3 regions of the Roseburia yibonii genome follow, and region 3 is predicted to be linked to each of the others. Evidence: predicted binding sites of a transcription regulator. Region 3 holds the regulator's gene; each other region holds the start of a gene.
The links. The regulator Rex, encoded in region 3, represses fermentation and respiration genes when NADH is low (regulators of the CRP and FNR family bind a similar motif). The targets are predictions, from matches to a motif close to ATTGTTAANTANTTAACAAT.
Positions count from the first base shown of each region.

Region 1: a site for Rex is predicted at 3,202-3,221, ahead of H8Z76_RS03190 (4Fe-4S dicluster domain-containing protein). Genes of this name have one in related genera too.
Region 2: a site for Rex is predicted at 5,893-5,912, ahead of H8Z76_RS12530 (butyryl-CoA:acetate CoA-transferase). Genes of this name have one in related genera too.

Region 1 is NZ_JACOQH010000002.1:86,916-96,845, forward strand. It holds gene H8Z76_RS03165 (manganese catalase family protein) at 1-70, shown strand, start outside; gene H8Z76_RS03170 (methylglyoxal synthase) at 129-599, shown strand; partial or broken gene feoB (ferrous iron transport protein B) at 757-2,996, shown strand; gene H8Z76_RS03185 (FeoB-associated Cys-rich membrane protein) at 2,993-3,127, shown strand; gene H8Z76_RS03190 (4Fe-4S dicluster domain-containing protein) at 3,250-4,755, shown strand; gene gltX (glutamate--tRNA ligase) at 4,786-6,237, shown strand; gene H8Z76_RS03200 (ATP-dependent helicase) at 6,300-8,132, shown strand; gene H8Z76_RS03205 (DUF1292 domain-containing protein) at 8,129-8,437, opposite strand; gene H8Z76_RS03210 (alpha-amylase family glycosyl hydrolase) at 8,598-9,930, shown strand, end outside.
Region 2 is NZ_JACOQH010000011.1:25,956-35,885, forward strand. It holds gene H8Z76_RS12505 (metallophosphoesterase family protein) at 43-489, opposite strand; gene H8Z76_RS13815 (hypothetical protein) at 543-668, shown strand; gene H8Z76_RS12510 (MATE family efflux transporter) at 690-2,060, shown strand; gene H8Z76_RS12515 (NINE protein) at 2,057-2,497, opposite strand; gene H8Z76_RS12520 (RluA family pseudouridine synthase) at 2,642-3,328, shown strand; gene H8Z76_RS12525 (AI-2E family transporter) at 3,366-4,424, shown strand; gene H8Z76_RS12530 (butyryl-CoA:acetate CoA-transferase) at 4,509-5,849, opposite strand; gene cbiM (cobalt transporter CbiM) at 6,108-7,103, shown strand; gene H8Z76_RS12540 (energy-coupling factor transporter transmembrane component T) at 7,100-7,912, shown strand; gene H8Z76_RS12545 (energy-coupling factor ABC transporter ATP-binding protein) at 7,909-8,598, shown strand; gene H8Z76_RS12550 (hypothetical protein) at 8,593-9,096, opposite strand; gene H8Z76_RS12555 (amylo-alpha-1,6-glucosidase) at 9,265-9,930, shown strand, end outside.
Region 3 is NZ_JACOQH010000002.1:318,986-328,915, forward strand. It holds gene alr (alanine racemase) at 1-85, opposite strand, end outside; gene H8Z76_RS04385 (NAD(P)H-hydrate dehydratase) at 110-1,606, opposite strand; gene H8Z76_RS04390 (hypothetical protein) at 1,659-2,300, opposite strand; gene H8Z76_RS04395 (redox-sensing transcriptional repressor Rex) at 2,322-2,963, opposite strand; gene abc-f (ribosomal protection-like ABC-F family protein) at 3,066-4,988, opposite strand; gene H8Z76_RS04405 (NADP-dependent isocitrate dehydrogenase) at 5,020-6,231, opposite strand; gene H8Z76_RS04410 (GntR family transcriptional regulator) at 6,253-6,915, opposite strand; gene H8Z76_RS04415 (beta/alpha barrel domain-containing protein) at 6,933-8,315, opposite strand; gene H8Z76_RS04420 (hypothetical protein) at 8,572-8,811, shown strand; gene H8Z76_RS04425 (hypothetical protein) at 9,115-9,387, shown strand; gene H8Z76_RS04430 (hypothetical protein) at 9,416-9,715, shown strand; gene leuS (leucine--tRNA ligase) at 9,774-9,930, opposite strand, start outside.

The sequences.
Region 1 (9,930 bases), 230 kb from region 3:
GGTGAGAGAACATCTCGACAGCAAAAATTATTACGCGTTTAACCCGGCATTTGATAAAAATACGTTGTGAAAGAGAAAAAACTGGGGTAAAATAAAAGCATAAACTGCGAAAATACGAGGAGGAGAAGATGAGCGAGGAATTTATCACACTGACCATCGAAAAACAAAAGAATATCGCACTGATCGCGCATGATAATAAAAAAGCGGAACTGATCGACTGGTGCAACGAACACAAAGAGATTTTGAAAAAACATTTCTTATGCGGTACCGGAACGACTGCGCGCATGATCACGGATCAGACCGGACTGCCGGTCAAGGGCTATAACAGCGGCCCGCTCGGCGGAGACCAGCAGATCGGAGCAAAGATCGTGGAGGGAAAGGTAGATTTTGTCATATTCTTTTCCGACCCGCTGACAGCACAGCCGCATGACCCGGATGTGAAGGCGCTGCTGCGTATTGCGCAGGTATATGACATACCGATCGCAAATAACCGTTCTTCCGCAGATTTTATGATCCTTTCTTCTTTGATGGATGAATGTTATGAGAGAAAGGTCATCAATTTTAAAAAGAATATACAGGATCGTTCTAAGACACTTTAATCAACGAAACGATGACGAGAAGGCTGCATTTCGAAAGGAGATGCAGCCTTTTTGAGCCTTTTTGATAAAATTTTTCAATTGACAAGAGGGAAAAGTGCAATTACACTAATTAAGATTAGAATTTACTAACGAGAAGCGATGGAAAAGAGGAAAAGATATGACATTGGATGAATTACCAATTGGAAAAGAAGCGGTGATCACAAAAGTGAGCGGAGAGGGCGCGCTGCGCTGCCGGTTCTTGGATATGGGACTGATCCCGAAGACAAAAGTAGTGGTACAGAAAGTGGCACCGATGGGAGATCCGATCGAACTGCATATCCGTGGATATGAACTGACGATACGGAAAGAGGATGCCGGAAAAATAGAAGTAGAGCCGGAGGAGAAGGAAGCATGATCTTAGCATTAGTAGGAAATCAGAACTGTGGAAAGACCACGCTTTTTAACCAGCTGACCGGTTCCAACCAGCATGTGGGAAATTTCCCGGGAGTTACCGTCGATCAGAAAATGGGAGAAGTCCGCTCCAAAAAGGGATGCCAGGTCGTGGATCTGCCGGGCATTTATTCCCTGCGTCCCTATACAAATGAGGAGATCGTGACCAGAGACTTTATCTTAAATGAAAAGCCGGATGGGATCATCAACATTGTGGACGCGACGAATATCGAGCGAAATCTCTATCTGACGCTGCAGCTTCTTGAGATGCATATCCCGATGGTGCTTGCGCTCAACATGATGGATGAAGTGCGCGGAAACGGCGGTTCTGTGGATGTAGAACAGATGGCGGTGGAACTGGGAATACCGGTCGTGCCGATCAGCGCGGTAAAAGATGAAGGTGTGGAAGATCTCATTGATACCGTTTACCGTGTGGCAAAGAAAAAGGAGATGCCGCGCGTGACGGATTTCTGTGAAAAAGGTGATGTACACCGCTGTATTCACGCGGTCTGTCACCAGGTGGAGGATCATGCGCAGAATAACGGCATGTCACCGCGTTTTGCAGCAGTCAAGATCATAGAGAACGATACCGATATCATAAAACGTCTGGAACTCAGTCAAAACGAGCTGGACATGATGGAGCACAGCATCGAGGAGATGGAGACAGACCATCATATGGACCGGAATGCGGCACTTGCGGATATGCGCTATACTTTTATTGAAAAAGTATGCGCGAAAACCGTAACAAAGTGTCAGGAGAGCAGAGAACATAAGCGCAGTGTGAAGATCGACCGCGTGCTGACGGACAAATATCTGGCGATCCCGATGTTTCTCGGGATCATGCTGCTCATCTTCTGGCTGACCTTCGGACTGATCGGACAGGGGCTCAGTGATCTGCTCAGTATTGGGATCGACCGTGTGACGGCGCTTGCGGATCATGCACTCACAGTTTACGGAATGAATCCGGTCGTACACAGTCTGGTCATCGACGGTGTGTTCGCCGGGGTCGGAAGCGTACTCAGTTTCCTGCCGATCATCGTGGTGTTGTTCTTTTTCCTGTCGATCTTAGAAGATTCGGGATACATGGCAAGAGTCGCGTTTGTGATGGATAAGCTGTTACGCAAGATCGGACTTTCCGGGCGCAGCTTTGTGCCGATGCTGATCGGATTTGGATGTACAGTTCCTGCGGTCATGTCAAGCCGGACGCTTTCTTCGGAGCGCGACCGGAAGATGACGATCATGCTGACACCGTATATCAGCTGTTCGGCTAAAATACCGATCTATGCCGTGTTTGCGGCGGCGTTTTTTGAAAAATATCAGGCGCTTGTCATGATGGGATTATATGTCGGCGGTATCGTAGTCGGTATCCTTGTGGCGTTATTGTTTAATCACACGCTGTTTAAGGGAAATCCGGTTCCGTTTGTGATGGAACTTCCCAATTACCGTTTCCCGTCCGCAAAAAGCGTGCTGCTTCTGATGTGGGACAAGGCAAAAGATTTCATCCAGAGAGCATTTACAGTCATCTTTTTTGCAACGATCATCATCTGGTTTTTGCAGACGTTCGATACCAGGCTCAATGTGGTGGCGGACAGCAGTGACAGCCTGCTTGCGCTGGTGGGAAAATGGATCGCTCCGGTGTTTGCTCCGCTTGGATTTGATGACTGGCGGGTTTCCACGTCGTTAATCTGCGGATTTACGGCAAAAGAGGCGGTCGTGAGCACAATGAGCGTGCTGACCGGAACGAGCATGGCAAATCTCGGTGCGGCGCTGGGCGGCATGTTCACTCCGCTTACGGCAGTGAGCTTTCTGGTATTTACGCTGTTATACACGCCGTGTGTGGCGGCGATCGCGGCGATCCGCCGGGAGATGGATTCCAGGCTTCAGAGTGTCGGAGTTGTGGTCATGCAGTGTGTGGCAGCCTGGATCGTGGCATTTATCGTATATCGGGCAGGAGGGATCTTTTTATGAATCTGATCGATGGACTTGTGCTGCTTTTTCTTTTCCTCTGGGGAATATTGGCAGCGCGCGCTTCCTGGAAGAAAAAAAGAAGCGGAAAGTGTGCCGGATGCAGTGGAAACTGCGGATCCTGCGGGCGATAAAGGTATTTTTTTGAAAACATATGGGAATGTTCTTGTATTAGAGGAACTTCTATGTTAGAGTAGATTCAGATAATAACGTTAAAATATTAACGATAACCGAAAAAACAGGAGGAGTACATATCATGAGAGGAATACGAACAGCCGTATCCGATTTAAGAAAACAGATTTTTACCGAAGTTGCAAAAGTTGCATGCAACGATGAGGCAAATCTCAATGACGCGGTGGAAGCAATTCCATATACCGTATGTCCGGGAGATGTTCCGCGCTACCGTGAAAGCATTTACCGTGAGCGTACGATCGCGGCAGAAAAAGTAAGACTGGCAATGGGTATGTCATTAAGACCGGCAGACCGTCCGGTGCATGTCACCAGCGGACTGGAAGAAAGCAATATTTCCGAGAAATATTACGAGCCGCCGCTTATGCAGGTCATTCCGTCCGCATGTAATATGTGTGAAGAGAAAAAATACGAAGTATCCAACATGTGCCAGGGATGTATCGCGCATCCGTGTACCGAAGTCTGTCCGAAGGGTGCAATCACACGGGTGAATGGTAAATCCTATATCGATCAGTCCAAGTGTATCAAATGCGGAAAATGTAAGGCAGCCTGTCCGTATGACGCGATCGCAAAGAAAGTAAGACCGTGTTCCGTGGCATGTGGTGTTGGCGCGATCTCTACCGATGAGCTCGGACGCGCGAAGATCGATCCGAACAAATGCGTGGCATGTGGCCAGTGTATGGTAAGCTGCCCGTTTGGCGCGATCGGAGATAAATCACAGATCTTCCAGCTGCTCCGCTGCATGAAAGAGGGCGGAAAAGTAGTTGCGGAAATCGCGCCGGCGTATGTCGGACAGTTCGGACCGAACGCGTCTCCGGAAAATGTGAAGGAAGCATTACTGGAACTTGGATTTACCGATGTGCGTGAAGTTGCATATGGCGCGGATATCGGAGCTGTTGCAGAGGCAAAGCATTATGCTGAGCATGTAGCGACCGGTGAACTGCCGTTTTTACTTACCTCCTGTTGTCCGGCATGGTCCATGCTGGCGAAAAAACAGTTCCCGGATCTGATCGGTTCCGTATCCCAGGAGCTGACCCCGATGGTCGCAACCGCGCGAAGCATCAAGAAAGAAAATCCGGATGTGAAAGTCGTATTTATCGGACCTTGTGCGGCTAAGAAGCTGGAAGCCAGCCGTTCTTCCGTGCGCAGCGACGTTGATTTTGTCATCACGTTTGAAGAGCTTGACGCGATGTTCGCCGCAAAGGGTATCGACCCGAACACAGTGGAAGGAACAGAAGGACTTCATGACGCGACAGCAGCCGGACGTGGATATGCCTGCGCAGGCGGTGTCGCTGGAGCGATCGAGCAGTGTATCCATGAGTATTATCCGGGTGTTGAGGTCAAGATCGAACATGCGGACGGACTTGCGGAATGTAAGAAAGCGCTCATGCTTGCAAAAGCAGGAAAGAAAGATGGCTGTATGATTGAAGGAATGGGATGCCCGGGCGGCTGTATCGCAGGAGCGGGAACCATCCTTGCACTCAATAAGGCACAGCAGGAAGTAAAGAAGATCCAGGAAGGATCAGAACAGAAAATCCCACCGAAGGAACTGGCAGATATCGAACTGCTCTAAAGCGGGATAAAAAGAAAGAGGAACTGTAAAATGAGTAAAGTCAGAACAAGATTTGCACCAAGCCCTACGGGACGGATGCACGTTGGAAATTTAAGAACAGCTTTGTATGCGTATCTGATCGCGAAGCATGAAGGCGGAGATTTTATTTTAAGAATCGAAGATACCGATCAGGAACGTTATGTGGAAGGTGCGGTTGAGATCATTTACCGCACCCTGGAAAAGACCGGTCTTGTGCATGATGAGGGACCGGATAAAGACGGAGGCGTGGGACCTTATGTCCAGAGCGAACGTCAGGCAAAAGGGATTTATCTGGAATACGCCAAAAAGCTGATTGAAAAAGGAGAAGCATATTACTGCTTTTGCGATAAAGAGCGTCTGGAAGGCTTAAAACAGACCGTTGCGGGAAAAGAGATCTCCGTGTACGACAAACACTGTCTGTCATTAAGCAAAGAAGAGGTAGAGGCAAATCTTGCAGCTGGCAAACCGTATGTCATCCGCCAGAATAACCCGAGAACCGGAACAACAACGTTTCACGATGACATCTATGGTGATATCACGGTAGATAATTCGGAACTCGACGATATGATCCTGATCAAATCAGACGGATATCCAACTTACAACTTCGCGAATGTTGTGGACGATCACCTGATGGGGATCACCCATGTAGTGCGCGGAAACGAGTACCTTTCCTCTTCACCGAAATACAACCGTCTCTATGAGGCGTTTGGCTGGGAAGTACCGGAATATATCCACTGCCCGTTGATTACCAATGAAGAGCACCAGAAGTTAAGCAAGCGCTGTGGTCATGCGTCATACGAAGATCTGATCGATCAGGGATTTCTGACGGAAGCCGTAGTAAACTTTGTTGCGCTGCTTGGCTGGAGCCCGTCAGACAACCGTGAGATCATGTCCCTGTCTGAACTGGTAGAAGCGTTTGATTATCATCATATCAACAAATCACCGGCAGTTTTTGATTACACAAAGCTCAAATGGATGAACGGAGAATACATCAAAGCGATGGATTTTGACCGTTTTTACCAGATGGCAGAGCCGTATATCAAAGAAGTGGTGACCAAAGATTATGACTTAAAGAAGATCGCGACCCTTGTAAAGACCAGGATCGAGATTTTCCCGGACATCAAAGACCACATTGATTTCTTTGAGCAGTTACCGGAATATGATATCGCGATGTATACGCATAAGAAGATGAAGACCAATGCGGAGACAGCCTTAGAAGTGCTTACAGAGATTCTTCCGAGACTCGAGGCACAGGAAGATTACAGTAACGATGCGCTCTATGCGATGTTGTGTGATTATGTGGCAGAAAAGGGCTGTAAGAACGGATATGTGATGTGGCCGATCCGTACAGCGGTATCCGGAAAACAGATGACACCGGGTGGCGCGACAGAGATCATGGAGATCCTCGGAAAAGAGGAATCCCTTGCCCGTATCAGAAAAGGAATTGAATTATTAAGCAAATAAGAGCATAAAGAAAGAGAGTGAAGATATTATATTTTCACTCTTTTTTTGACAGGGAGTAAGAAGTGGAGTTCAGCAGATCACAGACAGAGGCAATCGAACATAAGGATGGACCGGCACTCATACTGGCGGGGCCGGGAAGCGGAAAGACAGCGGTGATCACCGAGCGCACCAGCCGGCTGATCACCGAACATGGCGTGGATCCGTCCCGGATACTGGTCATCACATTCACGCGGGCAGCCGCAAGAGAAATGGAAGAGCGGTTTATCCGGCGGATGGGGAAAAAATATCCGGTGACATTTGGAACGTTTCATGCGGTATTTTTTACGGTCCTCAAATACGCCTATCATTTTCATGCGGGAAATATCATAAAAGAAGATGTCAAATACCAGTATATGCGGGAGATCGTTGCGCATATGGGATTGGAGTACGATGACGAGGCGGAGTTTTTATCGTCTTTGTTCGGTGAGATCAGTATGGTGAAAAATGCCGGAGTAGCGCTTGAAAATTATTATTCTTCCAATCTTCCCGAGCATGTGTTCCGCAAGATTTACCGTGCGTATGATGAAAAATTAAGACGCAACCGGCTGCTCGATTTTGATGATATGTTAGTCTACACTTACGAGCTTTTTTCAGAGCGCAAAGACATCCTTTCGGCCTGGCAGAAAAAGTACCGTTATATTCTGATCGATGAGTTCCAGGACATCAACAAGCTTCAGTTTGACATCATGAAAATGCTTGCGCTTCCCGAAAACAATCTCTTTGTGGTCGGGGATGACGATCAGTCGATTTATCGTTTCCGCGGGGCGAGACCGGAGATCATGCTGCATTTTGACAAAGATTATCCGAACGCGAAAAAAATCGTACTGAAAGAAAATTACCGTTCCACAGCGAATATCGTGGATGCGTCCCTTCGCCTGATCGGACATAATACAGAGCGCTTCCAAAAGGAGATCCACGCGGCGGGAAGCAGCGGCGCGGCGGTGGAATTTGCGGTATTTGAAGACCAGAGAGCGGAAAACAGAAAGATCATAGAAGAGATCAGGGACCATGTGGAAGGCAGTGGAATGTATTCGGATATCGCGATACTGTTCCGCACCAATACGCAGCCGAGACTTTTGATGGAACAGCTGATGGATTATGATATTCCGTTTGTCACAAGGGACAATATCCCCAATCTCTATGAGCACTGGATCGCGAAGGATATCTTTGCCTACATTTACATGGCGCAGGGAAGCCGCACCCGAAAGAACTTTTTGCAGATCATGAACCGGCCAAAGCGTTATATCAGCAGGGAAAATGTGGATGAGGAGGAGATCGCGTTCGAGGTGTTACTCGATATCTACCGCGATAAGCCATGGATCGCCGAGCGGATCGAAAAAATGGAGTATGACCTAAAAGTGATCGGGCGGATCACACCGTTTGCGGCGATCAATTACATACGGCAGAGCGTCGGCTATGATGACTTTTGCAGGGAATACGCGGATTATCGCAGGATCAGCGAGGAAGAACTGCTTGAAAAGTTAGATGAACTGCAGGAGGGTGCCAAGGGCTACCGTGACTTTGATGAATGGTTTACCCATATTGAGGAATATACCGAAGAATTAAAGCGTCAGAGTGAGAAACAGCGTAAAAATAAAAACGGGGTGCTGCTTGCGACACTGCACAGCGCCAAGGGACTTGAGTTTCAAAAGGTTTATATCGTGGATGTCAATGAGGGAGTCATGCCATACAAAAAGGCAGTGTTAGAAGCGGATATCGAAGAAGAAAGGCGCATGTTCTACGTTGGTATCACACGCGCCAGAGAAAAGCTGAAGCTCTGTTCCGTGAAAAAGCTAAACAATCACGAGACAGAGATCTCCAGATTTATCCGGGAAATGAACGAAACGGGGGATTAATCCATCTCTTCAAATTCCTCTTCATCTAAAAGTTCATCAAAACGGTCAGCGACGATCTCGTATTCTTCATCATCGGTGATATTGTCCAGGGAAGGATTGCCGTCTTCATCTTCAAAATAGCGGTAGATGTAGACCTTTCCCTCGGCATTGTCCGCACCGTTTTCATCGAGCGGAAGCAGCGCGATATAATCCTGGTCAGCTGCTTCAAAGATCGTGAGAATGCGGCATTCGACTTCGGAATCGTCATCCAGGCTAAGTGTTACGAACATATCTTCATCATCATTGGAATTTTCCTGTTTTCCCATATCAGTACCTCTTTTCTGTGATAAATTGCTGATGCAGTATCATTCTATCAGTTCTGTGCCCGCTTCGCAACCGGCACCGGAAAAATATCAGAATTTTTCTATACAAATAAAATAAAAACAGGTATAATAAAATACAAATGTGCAACAGAGGAAAAAACAGATGAAGTATGAGATAAAGGAAGGAAATTATGCGGCAATGGGAGTGACCAGACAGGGAAGAGATCTGGTATTTACGTTTGCCGCGAAACAAAATCAGACATGTGCTGTGCTGCTTTATGACAGGGAGAGCGGCAAAAAACAGTTTAGGATCGAGCTGCCCGTGGAGTTTCAGGCAGGTTTCCTTCGTTCTGTCTGCATACGGAATATAGATTACCATAAATTTGATTATAACTATGAGATCGATGGAGAAGTCGTGACAGATCCCTATGCCAGAAAGATCGTGGGCAGGGAGCACTGGTGCGACAAGGCGCGGCAGGGGAAAAATGTGCTGCGTGGAGGATTTGATTTTTCCGTCTTTCACTGGAAGGAACAGCGGCCAAAGGTCAAAAAAGAGGACATGTTCCTCTATAAGCTGCATGTGCGTGGATTTACGATGGACACGTCGGCGGCAAACCGGGGAACCTTTGCGGCACTGCAAAAGAAGATCCCGTACCTGCGTGATCTGGGAGTGACATCGGTCGAACTGATGCCGGTCTATGAATTTGAGGAGATCGAGCAGAAAACGAAGGACAAGCTGCCGGATTATGTGACATGGAAGAAAAAAGCAAAAGAAAAGAGGGCGGAAACGCGGGTGAATTTCTGGGGCTATACCAGAGGAAACTATTTTGCGCCCAAAGCATCATTTGCGGCTTCGGATCATGCGGCTGTGGAGTTGAAAAGACTGATCCAGGCGCTTCATAACCAGGGGATGGAGTGCATTCTTGAGATGTTTTTCCCGGCGGGAGTTCCGGCGGCTGAGATCATCGACGCATTGCATTACTGGGTACTTGAGTACCATGTGGACGGATTTCATTTGCAGGGAGAAAATCTGCCGGTACAGGTGATCGCGGAGGATCTGCTGCTTCATGCGACCAAGATCTTTTATGTGTGGTTTGAAGAGGCGGTTGTCGCAAAAGAGGACGCGGACAGCCATTTGTACTTTTACAATGATGAATTTGAATATCCGATCCGCCGCATGCTCTGCGGCAGGGATGCCAGCCTGTATGAGTTTGTCAATCAGATGCGCAAACAGCAGGAGCGCGCTTCGTATGTGAATTATATCTGTGACAATAATGGATTTACGCTGGCAGATCTTTTTTCATACAGTGAAAAGCACAATGAGAAAAACGGAGAGAAAAACACGGACGGAAGCAGCTGGAATTACAGCTGTAATTGCGGCGCGGAAGGGGAGACGAACCGGAAATACATTAAAAACCAGCGCAAACGGCTGGCAAAGAACGCCATAGCGGCTGTCTTTCTTGCGCAGGGAATCCCGCTTCTGTTTTCCGGGGATG
Region 2 (9,930 bases), on a different contig from region 3:
GAAATGGCAAGTCACATGCTTTTTCACTGCGTTTTTACATCCCTAAAGCGTATACTGCTTTACCTTAAAATGTCCATGATCGGTGTCTAAGATCACAAAAGAATTTGGCTCACCTCTGCCTTCACTGACGCTGCCCGGATTTAAATAAGTCACACCCTGACGTTCAAAAAGTGTATAATGATGTGTGTGACCGAAGATGACAAGATCCGTGTCATCGGCAAGCCGTGACAGGCGGTTTAAGTCATGGATCAGGGAAATGGAGATCCCGTCGATGTGGAAAGAGAGAACTTCCTGCATATCGGCGGCATAGCTGCCCCAGTCACAGTTGCCCCTTACCAGGTAGGAAGGGAGATTCAACTGGAAAATGGCGCGGTAACAGGCTTCGCTTCCGATATCCCCGGCGTGGATCAGATAGTCACATTTTTTTAACGCATCCCCTGCGGCATCCGGAAGGGAGCCGTGCGTATCAGATATAACCCCAATTTTCATAAAGAGACCTCCGTAACAAATAGTCTGACATACTTTTTATTGTAGAGGTTTTTGTGGAAAAAATCAATCATGTTTTGGAGGAAACAGACAATGGAGACGCAAAGACTTTAAAAGCATTTATTGAAGGTTTGGAAAAAAAGGAATATAATATGGGAGATATTGAACCAATTTCAGGATAAAAAGTAAGGAAGATAATCTATATGAGTGAGACAACAAAAAATAATCCGCTTGGAACCGAGCGGGTCGGAAGCTTAATGGTGAAATTTGCGGTGCCGAGCATTATCGCGATGCTTGTCGGCGCGCTTTATAACATTGTGGATCAGCTGTTTATCGGACAGGCCGTTGGAACGCTTGGAAACGCGGCGACCAATATCGCGTTTCCGCTTTCCACATCCTGTATCGCGTTAGCGCTGTTATTCGGGATCGGTGGTGCGTCCAATTTTAACCTCGCCATGGGAGAGGGAAGAAAAGAAGAAGCGGCGTCCTATGCAGGAAATGCGGCGGTACTTCTGATCGGAAGCGGGCTTGTACTTTTTCTTGTGACACAGCTTTTTTTGACACCGTTACTCGCCTTTTTCGGAGCGCCGGCGGATGTTATGCCCTATGCGAAAGTCTATGTGCGCATCACATCGATCGGTTTTCCGTGCCTGATTCTGACAGCGGGAGGCTGTCATCTGATCCGTGCGGACGGCAGTCCGAAGATGTCCATGGTCTGCAATCTGATCGGGGCAGGGATCAACACTGTGCTGGATGCGATCTTCGTACTCGGATTCCGCTGGGGAATGGCAGGAGCAGCGCTCGCGACGATCATCGGGCAGATCGTATCCGCAGCAGTCGTCATTTATTATCTGGCGCACTATAAGACCGTACATCTCGGGAAAAAACAGCTGAGTGTAGAGAGCAGATGTGCAGTGAATATCATGGCGCTTGGCACGGCGTCCTTCTTTAATCAGGTCGCGATGATGATCGTGCAGATCGTTTTAAACAAATCTCTGACCCATTACGGGGAACTCTCAGAATATGGCGCGGCGATCCCGCTTGCCTGCGCGGGCATCGTCACAAAAGTCGGACAGCTGTTCTTCTCGGTGATCATCGGAATTTCCCAGGGAACACAGCCGATCGAGAGTTTCAATTACGGCGCGAAGCAATTTGGAAGAGTGCGGGAGGCGTACAATCTCGCAGTCCGCGCGGGCGCGATCATTTCCGTGGTATCCTTTTTGATCTTCCAGGTATTTCCGGGTGAGATCCTTGCGCTGTTTGGAACCGGAAGTGACGCGTATTTCAAATTCGGGATCAAATTTTTAAGAGTATATCTGTTTTTTACCTTTGTGAACTTTTTACAGCCGATCACATCGACATTTTTTACTTCGATTGGAAAACCGCAGAAAGGAACCTTTCTGTCACTGACGAGGCAGATCGTATTTTTGCTGCCTCTTACACTGATATTGCCGCTTTTTGTTGGCATAGACGGGATCATGTATGCTGCACCGGTCGCAGACTGCCTTGCAGCAGTCATAGCGATCACGATGGCAGTAAAAGAATTTCGTGAAATGAAAAAGCTGGAAGCTTAATCCTTTAAAGGATTGCCCTGACCGTCCACTTTGATGGAGCCGCAGAGGATCATGATTCCTTCCACGAGTCCCCAGATACTGATACCGAATACGATCAGTGCGCCGATACCGAAACAGGAAAGAAGGATGCCGACAATCGTGCATACCAGCTGGATCACAGCTTTTGTTGTATAGCCGAGATAGAAGTTATGTACACCGAAAGAACCGAGAAAAATGCCAAGCAGTCCGGCTGCCATTTTGGATTTCGCGTTCGGGTTGGTGTTAGCATCCGGCATAAGGGAAACACCACAATTTAAACATACGGTACTGGTCTGTGGAACCGGTTTGCCGCAGTTCGGACAAAAATTATTGCCCTGTCCCTTCGGGCAGCCACATTTTACACAGATGACAGCATCGTCTGTCTGATAAGATGATCCGCAGTTTCTGCAAAAATACATATAAAATCCTCCTTGAATGTAAAAAAATTTCATAACTGTAGTTGTAATCATATCATTTTTGGAGAGGACTGTAAACAAGTGCGGTGCGAAAGTAAAAAATATTTAAGAATTGGTCGAAAAAACAAAAACGGAAAGAGGAAAATTATGACAGGTCAGATCAAAGATCAGATACGATATGAAGATGACGCGGTGCTTGTGTGCAGAAAACCGGCAGGCATTCCGGTGCAGACCGCGAGAGCGGGACAGCAGGATATGGTAAGCCTGCTAAAAAATTACCGGGCGGCAAAAAAAGAGGAGCCGTATATCGGTCTGGTGCACCGGCTTGACCAGCCCGTGGAGGGGATCATGGTATTCGCGAAAACCAAACAGGCGGCGGCAGCGCTTGCCGCACAGGTTGGCGCACGCAGTGTGGATAAGAATTATTATGCGGTCATATGGGGAAAAATGAAGGAAAAAGACGGAGAACTCTGCGATCATCTGTCAAAGGACGGGCGGACGAACTGTTCCCGTGCGGTAAGCGAAAATACACCGGGCGCGAAGCGGGCGGAACTTTCCTATCATACGGTGGCGGAAACGGAAGAAAAGAGCCTGCTTTTTATCACATTAAAGACCGGGCGGCATCATCAGATCCGTGTGCAGCTGTCACATGCCGGTCATCCGATCTACGGGGACGGCAAATACGGAGCCAGAAAAGAGAGCGGGTATCTGCCGCTTGCGCTCTGCTCCTGCAGGCTTGGGTTTGTGCATCCGGTGACAAAGAAAAAGATGGAGTTTGAGATCCGCCCGGAGGGAAAGGCGTTTTTTGAATTTTTCCCGCCGGAAGAAAAATGACAGGATAGAGCATGGAAAATGCGGGCATACTGAAGGTATGAAAACGTATGAATCAAAGTTGCTCTGGAAAAAAATATTAAAACTTGCTGGAATCACGACAGGGGTATATGTTGGCGTACGCTTCTTTTTACCTCTCGTGATTCCTTTTTTTGTGGCATTCGCACTGGCGGCGCTTTTACATGGCGCAGCCGCAAAGATTGAAAAGAAAGCGGGAAAGGGAAAACGCGCGCTCCGTCTTTTTTTGTTCTTTTTCTGTTTCCTGCTCACAGTCTTTGGCGGCCTGCTTCTAATCTACGGGCTGGCGGTGCAGGTAAAGCGCCTGTGCCTTAATTACGGAAATCTGTGTGCGGTGGGAAGAGACTGCTGGCGGGACTGCTGCGCGCGGCTTGAAGTGTTGAGCGGAATTGAGGCGGAACAGATCAATGCGGTCATCTGTGAGAAGGCGGTCACGTTTTGGAAGAAGGGACAGGATCAGGTGATGGCGTGTATGTTTGACCGGTCGGTCAGCAGTATCCGGTGGATGCTGCATGCGGGCTGGATCATGCTCGTGATCTCCGTGGCAACACTTTTAATCTTCCTTGATTACGACGGGCTTGTGCGGCGGTTTCAAAATTTCGGGATCGGAAATGTGGCAGGGCACATCGCGGGCAGACTGAAAACCGCAGGAGGCGCCTATCTGAAAGCGCAGCTCATCATCTGGCTGTGTGTCAGCGCGATCTGCGTAACCGGGCTGTTTCTCACCGGAAATTCCTATGCGCTCCTGGCAGGGATCGCGATCGGAGTTTGTGACGCGCTGCCGTTTCTTGGAACAGGAACGGTATTTATCCCCTGGATGATCTTAGAAGTGCTTCAGGGAAAATACGGACTTGCCCTATGGTATCTCGGCATCTATCTCGCCTGTTCCATTACGCGGGAAATGTTAGAGCCAAAGCTCGTGGGCGGCGGGATCGGGGTGCATCCGGTCTGCGTGCTGATGAGCATCTATATCGGGATCAAAGTGTATGGGGGAGTCGGTGTGATCTTCGGGCCGCTCTCGGCGTTCCTGATCTGGGAGATCTATAAGATGACGACGGAGGAAGCGGATGCATCTGCATGACCATCATTTTCCTCGTCGCCGTTACAAAAAAAATCCCCGGTCACGAAATCGGCTCGTGACCGGGGAATCAGTCTGGACGGATGGTTATTTGTTGCTTCTTCTCCAGATATGCATTTTTTCAGCTTCTTTGATCAGTTCATCACGGAACTGCGGATGCGCGATGGAGATCAGCGCTTCCGTACGCTGCCATGCAGAGAGACCCTTTAAGTTTACTTTACCGTATTCGGTAACTACATAATGGGTGTTTGCACGGGTATCGGTAACGATAGAACCGTTGTCTAAGGTCGGCAGGATTCTGGATTTTAACTGTCCGTCCTTGGTTGTAAAGGTGGAGGAGCAGCAGATGAAGCTCTTTCCGCCCTTGGACAGGTAAGCGCCGAGTACGAAGTCAAGCTGTCCGCCGGCTCCGCTGATCTGCTTGATTCCTGCGGATTCCGCATTGACCTGACCGAACAGATCGATATTTACCGCGTTGTTGATGGAGATAAAGTTATCCAGCGCGGAAATAGAGCGGATATCGTTTGTATAGCTTACCGGAGCACTCATCATTTCAGGGTTGTCATCCAGGTAGTCGTACATCTTCTTGGTACCGCAGCCAAAACCGAAGGTCTGGCGGAAACGGTCGATGTTCTTCTTAGAACCGTTGATCTTTCCGGCTTTTGCGATATCAACGAAAGCGTCAACGTACATCTCAGTATGTACACCGAGGTCTTTTAAGTCGGATTCCGCGATCAGGGAACCAACCGCATTTGGCATACCACCAATACCGAGCTGTAAGCAGGCACCGTTTGGAATCTCTTCTACGATCAGTTTCGCAACAGCCTTATCGACATCAGTTGCAGGACCGCCTGCACCCATCTCAGCGATCGGGTCATTCGGGCCTTCTACGATCATATCAACCTTGGAAATATGGATGCTGTTCTCGAAACCACCGAGGCAGCGCGGCATATTTTCATTTACTTCAACGATGATCTTCTTAGAATTTTCACAGACAGCCATCATATGGGAAGCGTTCGGTCCGAAATTGAAATAGCCGTGCTTATCCATCGGAGCTACCTGAAACATTGCAACATCGTTTTTGCAGTCCAGATCGTAGTAGTAACGTGGAAGCTCGGAATAACGGATCGGAGCATAGTAAGCGAATCCTCTGCTGATGTATTTACGTTCAATACCGGACATATGCCAGGAGTTCCAGGTGAAGTGCTCACCGGCATCTTCACGCTCAAATACAGCGAGCGGTTTTAAAAGGATACCGCCGCGAAGCTTTACATCCTTTAACTCATCCGTACGTTTTGCAAGGGCCTTATCCAGCGCATTTGCAGTGGCATTACACCATCCGTAGTCCACCCAGTCGCCGGACTGAACGACTTTTACGGCTTCATCCGCTGAAACCAGTTTCTGTTTGTATTCCTGTGAATAATCCATGAAAAACCTCCTTAAATTTCAACTCATAGTCTGAAAAAGTCAGATTGTTAAATTTTTACCATACTCGTATAGTATCACTTTATGGCGAAATTTACAAGCGTACGGTCGGGGAAATTTCTGGAAACAGACGGCTGTTCCTATAGAAAAACATAAAAATATCCCCCCCGGTGGCTTGTGGCAGAAAAAAAAGCGTTTTATACTTTTTGAAAGAAGTAATTGAGAAATTGTTTCACAAAGAAAAGAATCAGGAGAACATTTATGCATATTCCGGACAATTATCTAAGCCCATCCACCTGCGCGGTCCTAGGGACGGCAATGGTTCCGGTGTGGGCGGTTTCTGTAAAAAAAGTAAAAGCGGAGATCCCAAAGGAGAAGATCCCGCTCCTCGGTATCGGGGCGGCGTTTTCATTTCTTGGGATGATGTTCAATATCCCGCTTCCCGGCGGTACGACCGGCCATGCGGTGGGAGGGACGCTTATCGCTGCGCTCTGCGGCCCGTACGCGGCATGTATTTCCGTGACGATCGCGCTGCTCGTACAGGCGCTGTTGTTTGGGGACGGCGGGATTCTCGCGTTTGGCGCGAACTGCTTTAACATGGCATTTGTCCTGCCGTTTGTAGGCTATATGGTTGCCCAGGTGCTGAAACATTACCTGAAGGGAAAACATGCGGATTCCATCGCTTACGGGATCGGCGCGTATTTCGGGATCAACGCGGCGGCACTTTGCGCGGCAATCGAGTTTGGCGTTCAGCCGCTCTTATTTACGGATGCGGCAGGAAAAGCGCTGTACTGTCCATATCCGCTCGGCGTGGCAGTCCCGGCGATGATGATCGGGCATCTGACCGTTTTTGGCGCGGCGGAGGTGATCTTTACGGTTGCCGTGCTCGCGTTCATGAAAAAGGCGGCACCGGACACCGCCTATGTGAAAAAGAGCCATGCGGTACGCCCAGTGTATCTGCTCCTTACGGCGCTCATCGTGCTTACGCCGCTCGGTCTGCTTGCGACCGGTACCGCCTGGGGCGAATGGGGAATGGATGAGATCGCGGAAGTGGTATCCGGTGGAAAAGCGCTCGGCTACACGCCTGCGGGCATGGCGGACGGAATGGATTTTTCGGCGCTGTTTCCGGATTATACAGTCGCGGGAATGCCGGAGTGGCTTGGCTATATCCTGTCGGCAGTGATTGGCGCGGCACTCGTGATCATTATTTTTAAACTGATCGGAAGTTTTAAGAAAAGTAAGGTCGATTTTGATTGAAAAAACAGACAGAACTCCCGGAATGGATGACACAGACAGAAGATTATGTGCCATCGCGGGATAAGGACAGCTTTCAGAAGAAAACATCAGGGCAGCTTTTAAAGCTGCTTGCAAGAATAAGGATGCAGACGGTCCGGCGGAAAGAAAAAGAAATTTCCGCCGGGATCAGTCTGCTTTTGCTGTTTGTGACGGTGTTACTCACCGTATGCGCGCACGGCTTACGTTTCCCGGTCACAGTCCTTGGGCTCATGATCGTACTGCTCGCGGCATTTTCCGGCAAAGATATCCGGCAGATCCTTGTGGAAACGCTGACCGGAGTGGGATTTTCCCTGGTATTTACACTTCCGGCGGCGTTACTTGGAAATGTGTATTCCATGCAGGTGATCGCCACAAAGACCGCGGTCACGGTAATGGCAGTCGCCATGTTAAACCATGCGGTGCGCTGGAATAAGATCTGCGCTTCGTTGAGCCGGTGCCATCTGCCCGATACGTTTCTGTTTGTGTTTGATATGACCGTAAAGTATCTGGTCGTGCTCGGGCGCAGCTGTAAAGAACTTCTGGATGCGCTGACGCTCCGCTCGGTCGGGAAAAATCCGGATAAGAAGCGCGCGGCAGGAGGGATCCTCGCAGTCACCTATCTGAGATCACAGCGGATGGCGGAGGAAACCTATCTTGCCATGCACTGCAGAGGGTATGACGGAACTTACCGTTATTATATGAAACATAAGAAAAACCGGTGGGATCTTCTGCCGGTTGGTCTGCTTGCCGCAGAGATCGTACTTTATATTATGGAAGGAGCGTATTTATGATCACCTTAAAAGATATCTGTTTTGCGTATGAAGACCGTCCGGTCTTAAAACATATCGACCTTCAGGTAGAAGCGGGAGAGACCGTGATGTTAGAAGGCCCGAACGGCTGTGGGAAATCAACGCTGATCCGTATCTTAAACGCGCTTGCGTTTGCGGATCTTGGAACCTATGAGTTTGACGGGGATATCATCGATGAAAAGAGCATGAAGAAAGAGAGCTTTGCGAAAGCATTTCACCAGAAGATCGGTTATGTGTTTCAGAATCCCGAGGCACAGCTTTTCTGCGCAAGTGTAGAGGAAGAGATCGCGTTTGCCCCGATGCAGATGGGACTTCCGGAGGAGGAAGTAAAAAGACGGGTAGAAGACTGTATCGCACTTTTAAACCTCGGATCCCTGCGGGACCGCGCGCCGTATTATCTCAGTACCGGAGAAAAAAAGAAAGTGGCGATCGCATCAATACTTTCCATGAACCCGAAAGTTCTTGTGCTGGATGAACCGTTAAGCGGGCTGGATACAGAGACCGAAGAATGGCTTACCGGTTTTTTGCTGCAGTTAAAAAAATCCGGCAAAACCATGATCATAGCAACGCATAATCATAAGTTTGCCGGGACGGTTGCGGACCGTATCGTTTTCATGGACCGGGATCATCACATCGATCACATCTGGAAACGGGACACAGACCTATAAAATAACCTTGCGCATGTAACGCTTGTGAAGGGTATCGATCATCTTTTCATCCGGTTCAAAAGAGATGATGTGGATCGTGTTGTTGTCACGGTATACGACATCATAGATCTTTGCGTCCGGTCTGCCGGATACGGCTTTTAATTTCTTTACATCGCTGTTTCTTGCGTACTGATTCAGTTCTCCGGAACCCTGCGGAGCGATCAGGATCAGCTCATCGAGGTCGATCTTTGCAACTTTCTTTCTTTTTCTTTTCGCCTTGATCTTGTCGATGTCGAGCTCGCCCTCGATATAGGTATATTCATACTCCATATCGCAGGAACCGTGCATAAAGTAGGCAAAAACCGCAAACAGCACGGTCGGAACAAAGAGTCCGAGCGGAGAAAAGAGAATGGTTCCAAGTGCGCTCAATATGGTAAGCGCAATGAGCAGATACTGCGCGAACAGCTGTCCGTAGGACGGCCGTTTTTTGATCATAACGGTATTTTCAAAAATACTCATAAAAAAATCCTGTCCTTTCCTTCTGGTATAACTTACTGAGAGCATTATATACTTTTTTTGCGTTTTATTCCAGTAAAAAAAGTATAAACAAATGGGGAAGCTGGATTTTTTAGCTTATTTAGTATATATTAAGTAGTAGATTTACAGGCAGACGAAATGGAGGAGACTATGAAGCCATATCATGTTACAGGGGATGCTCTCTCGGTGTTTAAAGAGGGAATAAGCAGAGAATGGGTGATGACAAACGGGATCGGAGGCTATGCTGGCAGCTCCGTCATAGGGGCGCATACCAGAAAACATCACGGTTATCTGATCGCGAGTCTGCATCCGCCGGTGGAACGTTATGTGATCCTGTCGAAAGTTACGGAGCGCTTTACGAGCGGCGGAGCGGTTTTTGATTTTGAAACATCGCAGCGTGGAGAAAATTACAAAGAGGGCGGATTTCGGAGCGAATGTGTCGAGGGACAGAAATATCTGAAAGATTTTGCCTATGACGGACTGGTGCATTTCTCGTATCAGGCGGGAGACTGCAGCGTGGAGAAGACGCTGTGCTTTGAGCATGGGAAAAATACGATCGCGGTTTCCTACGAGATCACGAATAACGGAGCGGACGCGGTTTTCTATTTCACACCGCTTTTTAATTACCGCGCGCACCATGATGGCAGCAGTGTTTCGGATCTGAAATTCGAGACGCGTCATACCAGACATCATATGTACCTGACACCGGAAAAAAATAAAGAGATAAAAATCAGGCTGATCGCGACGGACGGAGAAGTGGTAGAGCGGGAACAGCGTTTTGACGAAAATATGCAGCTGCAGACGGAGATCAATGTG
Region 3 (9,930 bases):
CTTTCAATAACGCGTGCATGGCTTCCATATTGTGGTGGATCGCATCCAGATCAATTTTTGCATATACTCTGCTATACATTTTCACTTTTCTCATCCTCGATTTCATTTCTTATATTTCGAATTTTTTCATTACTTTTTTGATTCCTGCCGGCAGATCACCCGCCATCAGGCCGTGATACCCGGTCTTTTTTGCCATGATATCCCCTGCAAGCCCGTGGATACAGACACCAAGCGGTGCCGCCGATTCCGGCTGTATCCCCTGTGCCGTAAGCCCGGCGATCAGTCCGCAGAGCACATCCCCGCTTCCCGCCGTCGCCATGCCATGGTTCCCGGTCAGATTTAAATATGTCTTTCCATAGGGAATGGCACATACCGTCCTCGCGTCCTTTAACACGCATATGACATTGTACGCGCGCGCAAATTCCTCCGCCTGCGCGATCAGGTTATCTTTGACATACGATACCGACGCGCAGGCAAGCCTTGCCATTTCGCCCGGATGCGGTGTCACGATAAGCTCGGTGTGTGGTCTTAACAGGACATTGATATCTTCCGAAAGGATGTTTAAGGCATCCGCATCCATAACGATCGGGACGGCAGCCACCTCAAGCACGGTCTTTACCATTTCCCGTGCCACGGTATCTGTCCCGATCCCGGGGCCGATCGCAACCACATCTGCCCATTTCACAGACGTTATCAGTTCATTCCGGTCAAGCTTCTTTCCCGCATAGGTGGAAAGGATTGCCTCCGGGACTTTGGTAAGCAGTGCCGTGCGGTTTTCCTCCGCGGTAACTACTTTGACCAGTCCGCAGCCCGACGCATACGCCGCCGCAGACGCGAAGACCGCCGCTCCTCCCATATCCGAGGATCCTGCAATCAGAAGCACCTTTCCATAACTTCCTTTATTGGATCTGTTTTCGCGTTTCGGAAGATTCTTTAAATCCTCTTTTTCCAGTGCGAAATAAGAGGGCTTTTTCTCTAACCAGCTCTTTTTTGTGATCCCGATATCACATACAAAAAGCTTTCCGGTATAGTCTGCTCCCGGATATAACAGCTGCCCTAACTTTTTAAACGCGAATGTGACCGTCATATCCGCTTTCACGGCGCAGCCAAGTACCGCTCCATTGTCCGCAGAGATCCCGGACGCAATGTCCACCGCGACAACCGGCACATTTTTTTCATTTATCTTCCGGATCAGATCTGCCGTCTTTCCCTCGATCTGTCTCGAAAGCCCGATCCCGAAGATTGCGTCAACGATCAGTGTATCCGCAGCTTCTTCCCATTCCGTCAGTATCGGGACTCCATAGTTTTCTGCTATGGCAAGCTGGTTTTTCATGCCATCCGAATATGCGTGTGACGCGTCTGCAAGCAGGATACGCGTCGAAACGCCCTGTTCATACAGAATGCGCGCAACGGCTACTCCGTCGCCGCCATTATTTCCGGTCCCGCATACCACAAGCACCTGTGTCGTGTCATACCCCTGCTGTCTGATCTTTTTCACAACCGCAAGCGCCGCCCGCTCCATCAGCACGTCAGATGACATCTTATAAAATTCAATCGTATTTTTGTCGCAGTTTTTCATTTCCCGCGCGTTTACAAGGTATTCCATCCTGTCACCTCTTTAAAAAACGCCCCGCCCTCCGGCGAAGCGTCTCCATCGATCATTCTTTTTCTTCCGGGTCATCGTCAAAATCTCCCCCCGGACTGTGGTATTTCAGATCAAAGATATCGATCACGTCCGCACCGAAGATATCATGCATATACGCATAAAGCTGCCGGTTCATGATCTCCCTGTTCTGCTTGATCACGACATTCTTTTTGATCTCCCGCCTTGTTCTTGCAAGCCAGTCTGACAAAAATTTGATCTGCTCCGCATTGCTTTTCATCTCGCGGTAACAATAATCCATCGTCTCCAACATCAGGGTACGGTTCAGTTCGTCTATTTTTTCAGGGATCTCGTCCAGCTCCTTTTCGCAGGCCGCAATCTTTCCGTTGATCTCATCGATCAGCCTGCGATCCTCCTCCAGTCGTTTTGCCGATACCGTATCTCCCTGATTTTCTTCCGTTCCCTTCATATTCAAAACGATATTGTCCATCAGCGTATTTTTTAATTTTTTCAGATCCTGATATTTCTGATTTGCCCGCGCCTGTTTCGTCAACAGCCCCTTGATCTTATCCTCAAGCCTCTGTACCCGGATAGGTTTTCCGTTTCGTTCAAACAACTGATGCCACTTCTGATCCAGGGTAAGTAACGGCACTTTTTTGCCGGACAATGCTTCTTTAAATTCTTTTTTGTCCCCCATATATCTTTTGCACCTTATGTTTTATTCTTTCGTATGACTCTTTACAATGTTATAAGACAACTGCATCAGGCTATCGGAGAGATGTACATTCTCTACTACAACATTCTCATCCAGCACCTGAAGATCCACATGCGCGAAGTTCCATATTGCATGGATGCCAAGGCTGACTACCAGATCCGCCACCGAATCCGCAGCCTCTTTCGGCATGGTAAGCGTCGCAATATCCACCTTGTGATCTTTCACAAAATCTGCCAGTTCATCTAACATACGCACTTCGATCCCACGGACCAGCGTGCCCTTTAATGCCGGGTTTACGTCAAACAGTCCGATGATCACAAAACCGAGTTTTTCAAATTTTACATAATTTGCCAGTGCCTGACCCAGATTTCCGGCACCGATCACAATGATATTGTGTTTTTCATTCAATCCCAGTATCTTTCCGATTTCTTCGTAAAGATATTTCACGTTATAGCCATAGCCCTGCTGTCCAAAACCGCCAAAATTGTTCAGATCCTGCCGGATCTGGGAAGCGGTGACCTGCATCCTGGAACTCAACTCATTGGAAGAAATACGTTCCACGCCTTCATCGAGCAGTTCTCCCAAATATCTGTAATATCGCGGCATTCTGCGAATTACTGCCTGTGAAATCTCTTTTCCCACGATAGTACCCCCTGACTGGTCATTCCATTGATGTACTTATTATATGTTTTTCCGGTCGGACTGTCAATGTGTCAAAAATTTAACGACAATTTTTTCACAATTTGTTTATCCGAGCTCTGAGGACAATGTCTCCCATTGCTCGTACAGTTCATCCAAAGCCTCCTGCTCCTTTGCGCGCAGGCTGCCAAGTTCATTTAATTTTGCCGAATTGGTTGCGATTGCCGGATCTGCCAGCTTCTCATCGATCTCTGCGATTGCCTGTTCTTTTGCTTCAATGTCCGCCTCTACTTTTTTGATTGCATTTTCCTGTTTGCGGATCCTTGCCTGCTCTTTTTTCTGCTGTTCCCAGTCCATTTTCACGGCACTTGTTTTTTCCGGCACACGCGCTTCCGCCTGCCCGGCAGTTACATGGAACGCCGTCTGTTCCTCACGCTTTTCCAGATAGTAATCGTAATTTCCAATGTAATTGATCACTGTTTTTCCCGTAAGATCCAGGACACGCGTTGCGGTCTGATTGATAAAATAACGGTCATGCGATACGAAAAACACGGTTCCGGTATATTGATTCAGTGCAGATTCCAGAATCTCCTTTGATGTGATATCCAGATGGTTGGTCGGCTCATCGAGGATCAGGAAATTGGCTTCCGAGAGCATCAGCTTCGCAAGGGACACCCGTCCGCGTTCTCCACCGCTCAGGTCACCGATCCGCTTAAACACATCATCCCCGGTAAAAAGGAAAGCGGCAAGGACATTGCGGATCTGCGTATTGTTCAGATACGGATAATCATCCGAGATCTCCTCCACCAGTGTCTTTTCCATATGAAGGACATGGTGCTCCTGATCGTAATAGCCGATGTGAACATTGGTTCCAAGCCGTACTTCTCCGCCATCCGGCGCGATCAGACCGTTTATGATCTTTAACATCGTCGTCTTTCCGGTTCCGTTATTGCCGATCAGCGCCACACGCTCTCCGCGCTTGATTTCAAAATCGATTCCGGAAAACAGGTAATTGCCGTCAAACTGCTTTGCCAGTCCTTCCACTTTCATCACGTCATTTCCACTTACGATATTCGGCTCTAATGTAATGTGGATATCCGTGTTGTCTTCGACCGGTTTTTCCAGGCGTTCCATCTTATCGAGCATTTTTTCACGGCTTTCCGCCCGCTTGATGGATTTTTCACGGTTGAAGGATTTTAATTTTGTGATCACTTCTTCCTGATGTTTGATCTCACGCTGCTGATTGTAATACTGCCGCAGCAGTGCCTCTCTGGCGCTTTTCTTTTTTACGGCGTAGTCGGAATAATTTCCAAGGAAGACCGAAACCCGGTGCTGGAACACCTCGATCACCTTTGTCACGACCCGGTCAAGGAAATACCGGTCATGCGATACGATGATGACTGCCCCTTTATAATTCATCAGATAGGTTTCCAGCCATGCGATTGAATTCATATCCAGGTGGTTGGTCGGCTCATCGAGGAGAATGATATCCGGTTTTGTCACCAAAAGACGTCCCAAAGCGACTCTGGTCTTCTGTCCGCCGGAAAGTTCCGACATTTTCTTGTCAAAATCTTCCTCTCCAAAGCCGAGTCCCTTTAAGACGCCCGTTACTTCACTTTTATACGCATAGCCTTCCTGCAGTTCAAATTCATGGTTCAGTTTATTATAATCGGCAAGCAGTTTTTCCATCTCATCCGCGTCACAGCCATTCATGGCATCTTCCATCGCCCGCAGGCGTTTTTCCATCTCGATCACCGGCTGTTTGACGGAAAGCACTTCCTCGTAGATCGTTTTGTCCGAATCCTGTTCCTGATGCTGTGCCAGATAACCGATCGTCTTTCCCTTCGCAACCGTCACCGTTCCCTCATCCGCATCGATCTCCTGCATGATGATCTTTAACATGGTTGATTTTCCGGCGCCGTTGATCCCGACGATCGCCGCCTTTTCATTTTCCTCGATATGAAAAGACGCGTTTTTTATTATTTCGTCTGTCCCAAAGGATTTACTGATATTCTGACAGGCTAAGATCATAATTTCCTCCTAAAAGGGACATCCCTTCCAGTTAGGAAAGGGATGCCTCTAATGTTTCTCTTATTGCTTTAATAAAATTCTCGCTGTTTAATACGGTCGGATCCTGCAATGAGGTGATCAGTGCCAGATCCTTTGTCATTTTACCAGATTCAATGGTGGTAAGGCAAGCCTTTTCCAGTTTATCTGCAAAATTCACAAGTTCCGGGATCTGATCCAATTCTCCGCGCTTTCTGAGTGCTCCACTCCATGCAAAAATGGTGGCAACGGAGTTTGTGGATGTTTCCTCACCTTTTAAATGTTTGTAATAATGACGCTGAACCGTTCCGTGTGCCGCTTCATATTCATAGTAGCCCTGCGGGGAAACCAGTACGGAAGTCATCATGGCAAGTGAGCCGCACGCGGAGGAGATCATATCGCTCATGACATCTCCGTCATAGTTCTTGCAAGCCCAGATAAATCCCCCCTCTGATTTCATAACACGGGCAACCGCGTCATCGATCAGTGTATAGAAATACTCAATTCCAGCCTCATCAAATTTGGCTTTAAACTCTTTTTCAAAAACATCCGCGAAAATATCCTTAAACGTATGATCGTATTTTTTAGAGATAGTATCTTTGGTTGCAAACCACAGATCCTGTTTGGTATCGAGCGCGTACTTAAAGCAGCTTCTTGCAAAGCTCTCGATCGAGCCGTCTAAGTTATGCTGACCCTGGATCACGCCCGGTCCTTTAAATTCATGGATGGTCTCTCTTGTCACGGTTCCATCTTCCGCAGTAAACACCAGTTCCGCAACACCTGCACCCGGCACTTTCATTTCCACGTTTTTATATACATCACCATACGCATGTCTCGCGATCGTGATCGGCTTTTTCCAGTTCTTTACACACGGCTCAATGCCTTTTACCTGAATCGGAGCGCGAAATACGGTTCCGTCAAGGATGGCACGGATCGTTCCGTTCGGGCTCTTCCACATTTCTTTTAAGTTATATTCGGTCATACGCGCCGCATTCGGTGTGATGGTCGCACATTTTACCGCAACGCCGTATTTCTTTGTGGCATTGGCTGAATCCACGGTGACCTGATCGTTTGTCTCGTTTCTGTGTTCCAGTCCAAGGTCATAGTATTCCGTCTTTAAATCAATGAACGGAAGAAGTAATTCATCCTTGATCATCTGCCAGAGAATTCTGGTCATTTCATCTCCATCCATCTCTACCAACGGTGTGCTCATCTTGATTTTTTCCATGTTCGCTTCCTCCAATATTTTTTATTTTAATAAATTATCCCATCCATACTGATCCATGTTCTGGATCGTGTTCATCATATGGATCGTTGCAAGTTCCTCCGCTTTTTTGCTGTCCTTCGCCTTTAATGCCTCAACGATCTTGCGGTGCTCCTCATTGGACGCGACCGCCCGTTTCGGATCTGCCAGCGTGATCTTGCGCACCCGCTGCACATAATGGTGAAAATCTGACAGCGTATGTTTTAATACCGGGCTTTCAGATGCCTCGTATAAGATCTCATGAAACTTATTATCCAGCTCTAAGATCTGCTCCGCATGCCCCTCTTTTCCCGCATGAAATTCCGAGAGATAGATGTTTTCCTCCAGTTCATCCAGCTGTTCTTTCGTGATATGGCTGCATGCCCACTTCGCGCACAGCCCTTCCAGCCTCGAACGGATCTCATAGATATCCTGGATATCCTCTTTGGAAATTCCGACCACATAGGCTCCCTTGTTTGGAATGATCGTTACCAGTCCTTCCAGTTCCAGCTGGCGCAGCGCTTCCCGCACCGGCGTACGGCTGACACCTAATTCATCCCCGATCGTCTTTTCCTTTAACTCCTCATTATAGCGGTATTTTCCTGATAATATGTCCTCTCTTATCGTATGAAATACTTTGGTACTCAAAGAGTATCTGTCATCAGCCACATCATAGCCTCCCTTTTTTATAATACAATACCCAGCTTCTTGCAGCAGTCCGTAATCTCAACTACAAGTTCATTGTCTGTAAGAACAGTTACACGGCCTTCTTCATACTGCTTATCTACCCATTCTTTGATCATCTTTACCAGCTCGGAATTCTTATCCACCCATCTGTCCTTGCTCAGACGATAGTAGGAATTGATCCAGTGTGCGATTCCAGCAAGTCCGGAGGTATTGGATACCGATACCAGTGCCGGACGGTTTAGGAATTTTTCGGTATCGAAAATATTGTAGATCTCCTCATTCTTTAACAGGCCATCCGCATGAATGCCGGCTCTTGTGACATTGAAATTCTTTCCGACAAACGGCGTACGATCCGGGATATGGTAATTCAGTTCTTTTTCATAATACTCCGCAAGTTCTGTGATGACCGTGGTGTCCATGCCATCCAGCGTTCCACGCAGCTGCGCATACTCAAATACCATTGCCTCAAGCGGTGTATTTCCGGTACGCTCACCGATTCCAAACAGTGCGCAGTTGACGCCGGACGCGCCATACAGCCATGCAGTCGTCGAGTTGTTGACTGCCTTATAGAAATCATTGTGTCCGTGGAATTCGATCAGTTCGCTCGGCACACCGGCATGTGTGGTAAGTCCGTAAATGATGCCCGGGATACTTCTCGGTATCACGGCACCCGGGAAATTCACGCCATATCCCATCGTGTCACAGACACGCACCTTGATCGGGATCTTATACTCATCCATCAGTTTCATGAGTTCCAGACAGAACGGGATCACAAAACCATAGATATCCGAACGCGTGATGTCCTCCAGATGGCAGCGTGGGCTGATCCCGGTCTCCAGACATTCACGGATGACACTCAAGTACAGGTTCATAACTTCGCGTCTCGTCATCTTCATCTTATAGAAAATATGATAATCCGAGCAGCTGACCAGGATACCGGTCTCACGCAGTCCGAGATCTTTTACCAACTGGAAATCCTGTTTGCTCGCGCGGATCCAGCTTGTAACTTCCGGGAACTTATATCCGCGTTCCAGACATTTATATACCGCGTCGCGGTCTTTTTTACTGTAAAGGAAAAACTCACTCTGACGGATCTTTCCTTTCGGTCCGCCAAGTTTATGGAGATAATCGTAAATCGTCACGATCTGCTCTGTCGTATACGGTGCTCTCGACTGCTGTCCGTCACGGAAGGTTGTGTCCGTGATCCAGATCTCCTCCGGCATATTATGCGGCACAATACGGTCATTGAATGCAATCTTCGGAATCTCCGTATATGGAAACAGATTTCGGAATGTATTCGGCTCTGTTACGTCTGCAAGCTGGTAAAAATGCTCCTCTAACTGAAGCAGATTCGTCTTATCGTTCATTACAACTTCTCTCATATCAACAATCTCCTTTGCCTTTGCTTCTTGTATTATTGTATACAATTATACTTGTATTTGTCAATACGAGATTTGAATTATTTTATTTTTATGCACGTTGTGTGTATGTTTATTTATTTTTCTCCGGTTTTTCCGACTGTTTTGGCGCATATTCTTCCGTCACCCGAAAAGTTTTCTATTTTTGCATTTGGTACCGGAAACACATACAAGCAGCCCACATATGATGAATTGTAAATCAAAACCTGGAGGTTACAATATGAGTGATTTAGCAGCAACAAACTGTGGATGTGGATGTGAAAGCGGATGTGGCAATGGAAACAACTGTTCCTGGCTCATTATCCTGATTTTACTCTTCTGCTGCTGTGGTAATGGCAATGGCTTCGGCGGTTGCGGAAACGACAGCTGTGGTGGAAACAACAGCTGCATCTGGATCATCCTTTTGCTCTTCTGCTGTGGCGGATGTGGCAACGGAAACGGCTGTGGCTTCGGCTGCTGATCCGGTCAGTCTTAAAGCAGGAAAAAGAGGGCTTATTTCAAGTCCTCTTTTTCCTTTCCACTTTCTTTCTCTTTCTGCTTCTGCCGGATGCACTCCTCATCTATTTCATAGACATCATTGCCTTCGATCACAAGTTTTTTCATATTTTTCCCTCCTTTTTTATTATATGCCGTCTTCCGGTTTTGGGCATAGGCATTCCATCTGTCTCATAGAATAAAACAAAAAAGGATGGTCCAAGACAACTTTATGGAAAATGAATCTACCTTTACTCCTTTCGACCGGGAGCTGCAAAGCAGGGAACTTATGATCTTCAAGACAATGATTCCCTATCTCATGCCCGGTCAGCAGCGTATGTTCGCGCTCATGATAAAATTTATGGAACTGCAGAAAACAGCTTCTCTGTTTAACGGAAAAGCTCCCTCCATGCAGGTATGCTCCTCCACCGACCCACAGGAGCGGATATCGCAGATGCTCGCTGACATTCGTGGCTACTGCACACCCAAAGAGCAGGAGAACATCGATATGGCACTCAATATGATCCAGATGCTCTCCACTTACGAGGTGCTCTTCAACTAAAACAGATCTATCAGAAAGGAAATCAATTATGGATATCTCATTTCTCACCATGCTGCCACAGTTTCAGCAGCTCTCCGAAGAAAAAAAGCAGTTTCTGATCGAATTCGCGATGGCGGATCACGGAAACAACGCGAACTCCGCCGCGCAGAGCCTTATGCAGGCGATCCAGACGGCAAAGGGAAAAAACATTTCCTTTTCCAAAGAAGAAAGCTCTCTTTTGATCGAAGTGTTAAAGCAGAATATGTCAAAGGAAGAAGCCACGCGCACCGACAAAATGTTAAAAATGGCGCAGCAGTTCCTAATGATGCAGCAGATGAAGAAACGCTGACAGAAAAAGAGCTGTGAAAATAAGTCTCGCATTTCCACAGCTCTTTTATCTTTTATTTTTATTTCGCTACGATATTGATGATCTTGCCCGGTACATAAATTTCTTTTATGATATTTCCGGTCAGTTTGTCGCCCAGTGCAGCCTTTCCTGCCGCAAGCGCCTCATCTTTCGCCACATCCTTTGCAAGTGTAACGGTCGCTTTGGTCTTTCCGTTG